Regions from separate parts of the Rhizobium sp. PvP014 genome, predicted to be linked through region 2. Evidence: riboswitches for the same ligand, from Rfam matches in the RefSeq annotation. Region 2 holds a riboswitch; the other holds the start of a gene.
The links. A riboswitch is a leader RNA that binds a small molecule or an ion and turns the genes downstream of it on or off. The one in region 2 is predicted to bind thiamine pyrophosphate.
Positions count from the first base shown of each region.

Region 1: it holds a riboswitch for thiamine pyrophosphate, as region 2 does, so the genes downstream of both, thiB (thiamine ABC transporter substrate binding subunit) here and J3A65_RS03010 (ABC transporter permease) in region 2, are expected to answer to the same signal.

Region 1 covers NZ_JAGIOT010000002.1:2,522,881-2,526,280, forward strand. The annotation lists gene J3A65_RS16840 (ABC-F family ATP-binding cassette domain-containing protein) at 1-1,108, shown strand, start outside; gene J3A65_RS16845 (response regulator) at 1,276-1,749, shown strand; TPP riboswitch at 1,917-2,024, shown strand; gene thiB (thiamine ABC transporter substrate binding subunit) at 2,067-3,089, shown strand; gene thiP (thiamine/thiamine pyrophosphate ABC transporter permease ThiP) at 3,105-3,400, shown strand, end outside.
Region 2 covers NZ_JAGIOT010000001.1:661,044-664,443, reverse strand. The annotation lists gene J3A65_RS03020 (EAL domain-containing protein) at 1-815, shown strand, start outside; gene J3A65_RS03015 (DUF2934 domain-containing protein) at 922-1,167, opposite strand; TPP riboswitch at 1,328-1,430, shown strand; gene J3A65_RS03010 (ABC transporter permease) at 1,564-2,328, shown strand; gene J3A65_RS03005 (ABC transporter substrate-binding protein) at 2,345-3,289, shown strand; gene J3A65_RS03000 (hydroxyethylthiazole kinase) at 3,289-3,400, shown strand, end outside.

The sequences.
Region 1 (3,400 bases), on a different contig from region 2:
CGTGACCGCAAGGCGCAAGCGCAACATGCGCCGCGTCGGCGAGCTGCAGTCCATGCGTGCCGACTACCGCGGCCACAAGGGACCGCAGGGCTCCGTTCAGGCCTCCGTCGCCGAAGGCCGCGAGTCCGGCAAACTGGTGGTGGAAGCGGAAAACATCACCAAGACCTATGACAAGCCGATCGTTGCGCCATTCTCGATCCGCATCCATCGCGGCGACCGCATCGGTCTTGTTGGCCCGAATGGTGCTGGCAAGACGACGCTGCTCAAGATGTTGACGGGCCAGCTCGCCCCCGACGGCGGCTGGATCAAGCTCGGCACCAATCTCGAAATTGCCACGCTTGACCAGAAGCGCGAGGACCTCGACCCCGCAGATACGCTGTCTCACTACCTGACAGACGGCCGCGGCGAAACGCTGCTGGTCAACGGCGAACAGCGGCATGTCGCGGGCTACATGAAGGATTTCCTGTTCCAGCCGGAACAGATCCGCACGCCGATCAAGAACCTCTCCGGTGGCGAGCGCGCGCGCCTGATGCTGGCCCGCATGCTGGCAAAGCCGTCGAACCTTCTGATCCTCGACGAACCGACCAACGACCTCGACATCGAGACGCTGGACCTCTTGCAGGAAATCGTCGCGGGCTATGCCGGCACCGTCATTCTCGTCAGCCATGACCGCGACTTTCTCGACCGGACCGTGACCTCGACGATCGCTCCGGTAGATCCGGATTCGCCGGATGGACGATGGATCGAATATGCCGGCGGCTATACCGACATGCTGCAGCAGCGCAAAGGCATGGCCGACGAAAAGCGCCGCGCCGATAAGGCGGAAAAGGCGAAAACGGACAGCACTGCTCCGGCTGCCACCAAGACAAAGGGCAAGCTCTCCTTCAAGCAGAAGTTCGCGCTGGAAAACCTCCCCAAGGACATGGCCAAGGCGCAGGACGAGATCGCTACATCCGAACGGAAGATGGCCGATCCCAAACTCTTCGCCAAAGACCCGTCGGCGTTTTCAAAGCTCGCCGCAGAGACGGCAAAACTACGCGATCGTGTCGCCAAAATGGAAGAAGAATGGCTGGAGCTTGAGATGCTCCGAGAACAGATTGAAGGATAGTTAAAGAATTCCTATACTTAACAAATAAATATCCACCGTTTTATTTGTCGCGAGCCGGAACAAACATTCCCCGCTGACGTTGGCATCCATCAAGTGGTCGAAATGCGTAGTGCGGTATGAATGCCGACATGCCGACCAGATGGAAACAAAACGGTTAGGAATGTCCAATGCTGACTAATGTGATGCGTCGTCGGCTGGCGAGTGATGCAATGGAACAGCGCGTTCTGATCGTCGAGGACGAATTCCTGATCGCGCTTGATGTTGCCGAGACTGTCGAGAGCATGGGTCTCAAGGTTGCAGGCTTTGCCAGCGCCCGCAAGCACGCCCTGTCGCTCGGCGCATACGCCGATATCGCGCTGGTCGACGTCAATCTCTCCGACGGCCGGACCGGTCCGGAAATCGGGCGCGAACTCGCTGCCGAATACGGCCTGACGGTCATCTTCATGACGGCCAATCCGGAAGACGTGAAAGACGGCGTCGAAGGATCGCTCGGCGTTCTGACCAAGCCGGTCATGCCGCATGTGGTGGAGCAGACGATCGACTATGCCATCGCCAACCGTCTCGGCGGCATGGCGATCGTGCCGCGTGACCTCAAGATATTCCGCAACGACTCCCAGTCAGGCTACGCGCTCAACGCGTGAACCTTGTTGCCAAAGAACTACTAGCAAGAAAGCCGTCCGGCACGCCGGGCGGCTTTCTTGCTATCGAGACTGCTATCGCACGACGCCCCTCGGTCCTTGGCCCTGAACGCAAGACGGCAGCGGTTCGACACCACTTGCCAGACAATTCCTTCACCGTTACATCTACTCCCGCTCTAACGGGGTGCTGCGCGGTAACGTGCGGCTGAGAGGCTTTCAGCCAACCCGCGGAACCTGATCCGGCTAACACCGGCGGAGGGATTAGACGGCTCACGATCAGCGCCTATTCCCCTTGTAGATTGATTTTGAAGGAGGCGTTGATGCGCAAACTCTTGCTATCGCTCACCGTGGCTGCGGCCACCATCATCCTGTCACCGGCCGCAAGGGCCGAGGACAAGGTGCTGACCATCTACACCTATGAAAGCTTCACCGCCGACTGGGGCCCCGGCCCCAAGGTGAAGGCGGCTTTCGAAAAGACCTGCGCCTGCAAGGTCGAATTCGTGGCTGTCGCCGATGGCGTCGCACTTCTGACCCGGCTGAAGCTGGAGGGTGAGACGACCAAGGCCGATATCGCGCTCGGGCTCGACACCAACCTGATTTCCGAGGCCAAGGCCACCGGCCTGTTCGAACCGCATGGACTGCAAGTATCCTCCACAAACGGCGGCATCAGCGTTCCCGGCAATTACGCCGACGATACGTTCCTGCCCTATGACTACGGCCATTTCGCCGTCGTCTACGACACGAAGACCATCAAGAACCCGCCGAAGAGCCTGAGGGAACTGGTGGAGGGCGATCCGTCGCAGAAGATCGCGATCGAAGATCCGCGCACCTCGACACCCGGCCTCGGCCTGCTTTTGTGGATCAAATCCGTCTATGGCGACAAGGCGCCGGAAGCCTGGGCAAAGCTCAAGGGCCGCATCCTGACCGTCACCCCCGGCTGGTCTGAAGCCTACGGCCTGTTTACCAAGGGCGAAGTGCCGATGGTGCTCTCCTATACGACCTCGCCCGCCTATCACATGGTGGAGGAGAACGAGAACCGTTACCAGGCGGCTGATTTTTCCGAGGGACATTACGTTCAGATCGAAGTGGCCGGCATGCTGAAGGGCGCCCGTGACAAGGATCTCGCCCGTGACTTCCTGAAGTTCATGGTGTCGCAGGGCTTCCAGGATGTGATCCCTACCACCAACTGGATGATGCCGGTGACGAAGACGTCGCAACCGCTGCCAGACGCTTTCGGCAAGCTGGTTCAGCCGGAAAAGACATTCCTGATGGGATCTGACGAAGTCGCGAAGAACCGCCAGGCATGGATCGACGAATGGCTGAACGCCATGAGCATGAACTGATCGGCTGAACCGGGCATGCTGCTGACCGCTGCCGAGCGAAGACGAGGGATTTCCGGCGGGGTGATAAGCCTCGGCGCGATCGCGCTTTTCGTCGGTATCGCGGTCTCGGCCCTGCTGTCCTGGGACGCCCCTGAAACGCAGGGGCGATTGTTCTCGGCCTATACCGGCCGCATCCTGCAGTTCACGCTGTGGCAAGCGGCGCTATCGACCTTGTTCTCTGTGTGTCTGGCGCTTCCCGTGGCGCTGTCACTGGCAAGACGGCCGCATTTCATCGGCCGTATCTGGATCGTGCGGCTGATGGCGTTGCCGAT
Region 2 (3,400 bases):
TCAACGGAAAGAAGCTGATTTCCGAGGGTGCAGCGATCGACAATCCCGCCCGCGACAGACGGCACCGGCTATTGCGCGAGGACGGCGCCTACGAGCTCGAAGATGTTGAAATTGCGCATTCGGATGGTACGATCATCCCAACCCTGATTTCGGCGCAACGCACGATCGTCGATGGCGTTTCATTCGATGTGGAGGTCATTGTCGATGTGTCTGCCCGCGTCAGGCAGCAGCGCGCTATCGAAAGCGCTCTGAAAACCTCCGCGCAGACCGATGCCCTGTCAGGACTCCCAAACCGAGCCTGTTTCGATGAAGTTGTCGCCGGAGAGGTTGCCCGCAACCTGCTCAATGACAGAAAGCTCGCCATCGCCTACATCGATCTCAACGGCTTCAAGATCGTCAACGACAGTCTGGGGCATTCCGCAGGCGACGAAGTCCTGCGAACGATCTCGGCGAGACTTCGCGAAAGTTTCCGAGCGACGGATTTCATCGCCAGGGTCGGAGGAGACGAGTTTGCTATTCTTCTCGACATGGATCGCAAGTACGCGGGCGATATGCAGACGCATATTCAGGAAACGATGGAAAGGGTGTTCAAGCCGATCCCCATCGATGGCCAGGTGACATTCACGGGTGCCGCGGTCGGCGTTACGTTCCTCCAGGCCGAAGACACGCCGCAAACCTATGTCAAACGCGCTGACGACTATATGTATCTGGCGAAAGCCACCGGAAAACGGGTGGCCGTCGTGTGTTTCGGTCAGGTTCTCGATCGCCCGACGACGCATAAAGTGGACCGGACGAACGGTGTTCATGACGGCTGAAGTGTGTCGACGGCCGAACTATCGGCAGCCGATACTTCGAGGTGTTGTGCCAACCCCTTTCATGCAGGGCAGGTCTGGATACCTATCCAGACTGCCGCGGTCGTCGTCAGTCCGGCGCGACTGACGACGGAGGTCGGATTGTGGCGGCATCGTCGGCCGCTGCACCGTTCTCTCCACCAAACGCGGCATCAGCCTGCTGGTTGACCTTGGTCACATCGTCGCTTTCCTGATCCGACATGTCGGCTGGATGCTCGGAACGCTTCCAGTGATCGTCATGGGACCCGTCAGGACGGCCTTCTTCCTCCCACAGTCTGTAGGCCCGTTCGCGCTGTTCCTGTTCTCTATCGGTCATGGTTGCTCCTCCTAAGTTGCGAAGACATAACCAGCGGACGGGCCCCGGGTTTCCTTGAGGCGGATGACATAGAATAAAATTTTTGTCAGCTCGCCGCGCAGGCTCTGCCGGACAGCGATCGCAAGCGATTGACAAAGCCCGTTTCTTTGTCCAACCTTGGCGTCATTCCGAGGGGAGCATCGAACGGTGCTGAGATGGCGGTGAGCCGGACCCTTGAACCTGATCCGGGTCATACCGGCGTAGGAACGGAAACGGCGCAATACCGCACCTCTTTCTTATTCTCCGCTCGCCTGGATCTCCATGATGTCAAGGTCAGGAGATCAGCCATGCTTACGCTCTCGAGAGATTCCCATATAGGACGAATGCGGTTCGACGGTTTCACGCCTCAGCACTGACATGCACTCCCGGTTCGCAGCCCTCGGGCTTTTTCTGCTGCTGGTAAGCTGGCAGATAGCCGTTCAGGTCTTTTCACCGCCGCGCTATCTTTTGCCGTCACCACTCGCGGTGGTGCAGGCATTGGTGCGTCAGAGCAGCTTCCTCGCTCATCATACCGCTGTCACCATCACCGAGTTTTTTGCAGGTCTCGTCGCCGGCAGCATCTTCGGTGCGGCGGTCGCGTTTCTCGTTGTGGCATTCCCGCGCACCGGCAGGCTTGTCTGGCCGATCATTCTTATCCTGCAGACCTTTCCGGTCTTCGTGCTGGCACCCATCCTGGTGCTATGGCTCGGTTTCGGCATGGCGTCGAAAGTGATGATGACGACGCTCGTCATCTTCTTCCCGGTCGCCTCCGCCTTCGCAGATGGCCTGAGGCGGACGGAACCGGCGATCCTGGAAGCCGCCGCGCTGACAAGAGCGACGCCCTGGCAGATCCTTGTGAGGCTCAGAACACCGCTTGCGCTGCCGGCGCTCGTGTCCGGTCTGCGCGTCGCCGTGCCGCTCGCGCCGCTGGGTGCCGTGATCGGCGAATGGGTCGGGGCTTCAGCCGGGCTCGGCTTTGTCATGGTTCAGGCGAACGCCCGGATGCAGACCGACACCGTTTTCGCAGCCATGACCATCCTGGCCCTGACCAGCGTCGCGCTGCGCCTGGGTTTCGACCGTCTCGTAAAGGGACGCCCCCATTGGGCAATCGAGACCGAACAACAGACACAGTTATCATCGTGAGGAGAGACGACCACCCATGAAACGCATGCTTCTGGCCTTTGCCATTGCCCTATCCGTGAGCATGATTGCGTCCGCTAGCCAGGCGGCAGAAAAACTCACCGTCATGCTCGAATGGTTTGTGAACCCGGACCATGCGCCGCTCGTGATTGCCGCCGAAAACGGCTATTTCAAAGCCGCCGGCCTCGATGTCGAGCTGGTGCCTCCCGCCGACCCGTCGACGGTGCCTCGCCTCGTTGCCGCCGGCCAGGCCGATATCGGCATCCACTACCAGCCGAACCTGTATCTCGATCGTGCAGTCGGCCTGCCGCTCAAGCGGTTCGGCACGCTCGTCGAAACGCCCTTGAACACGGTAACGGTTCTCGCGGATGGCCCGATCAAGAGCCTCAAGGATCTGCGCGGCAAGAAGGTCGGTTTTTCGGTGACGGGTTTCGAAGATGCGATGTTGAAGCGCATGCTCGAAGGCGAAGGCGTTGCACTTACCGAGGTCCAACTGATCAACGTCAATTTCGCCCTCTCGCCGTCGCTGATCGGCGGCAAGGTCGATGCCACGCTTGGCGGTTTTAGAAACTTCGAACTGACGCAGATGCGGATCGAAGGGCACGAGGGTCGTTCCTTCTTTCCGGAAGAACACGGCGTCCCTGTTTATGACGAGCTGATCTTCGTGACGCGCGACGGGCTGGCGACAGATCCTCGCCTGCCCCGCTTTCTCGAAGCCGTCGAGAAGGCTGCAATTTTCCTGACCAATCACCCCGATGATGCCTGGAAACTGTTCATCAAGGCCTATCCCAACCTCGACGACCCGCTCAATCGTCAGGCGTTCACCGACACGCTGCCGCGTTTCGCCAAACGGCCTGCAGCGCTGGATCGGGGTCGCTACCAGCGCTTCGGTGAGTTCATGGCCGCGAGCGGCCTTATTCCGCAGGCCCCGCCGGTCGAAGACGTGGCGATCGAAATCCGGTGATGACAATGAACAATTACCCGACGCCGCAACAGGCCGGCGATCTTCTGGCACGTGTGCGGGCCCGGCGCCCACGCGTCCATTGTCTGATGAACACGGTGGTGCAGAAATTCG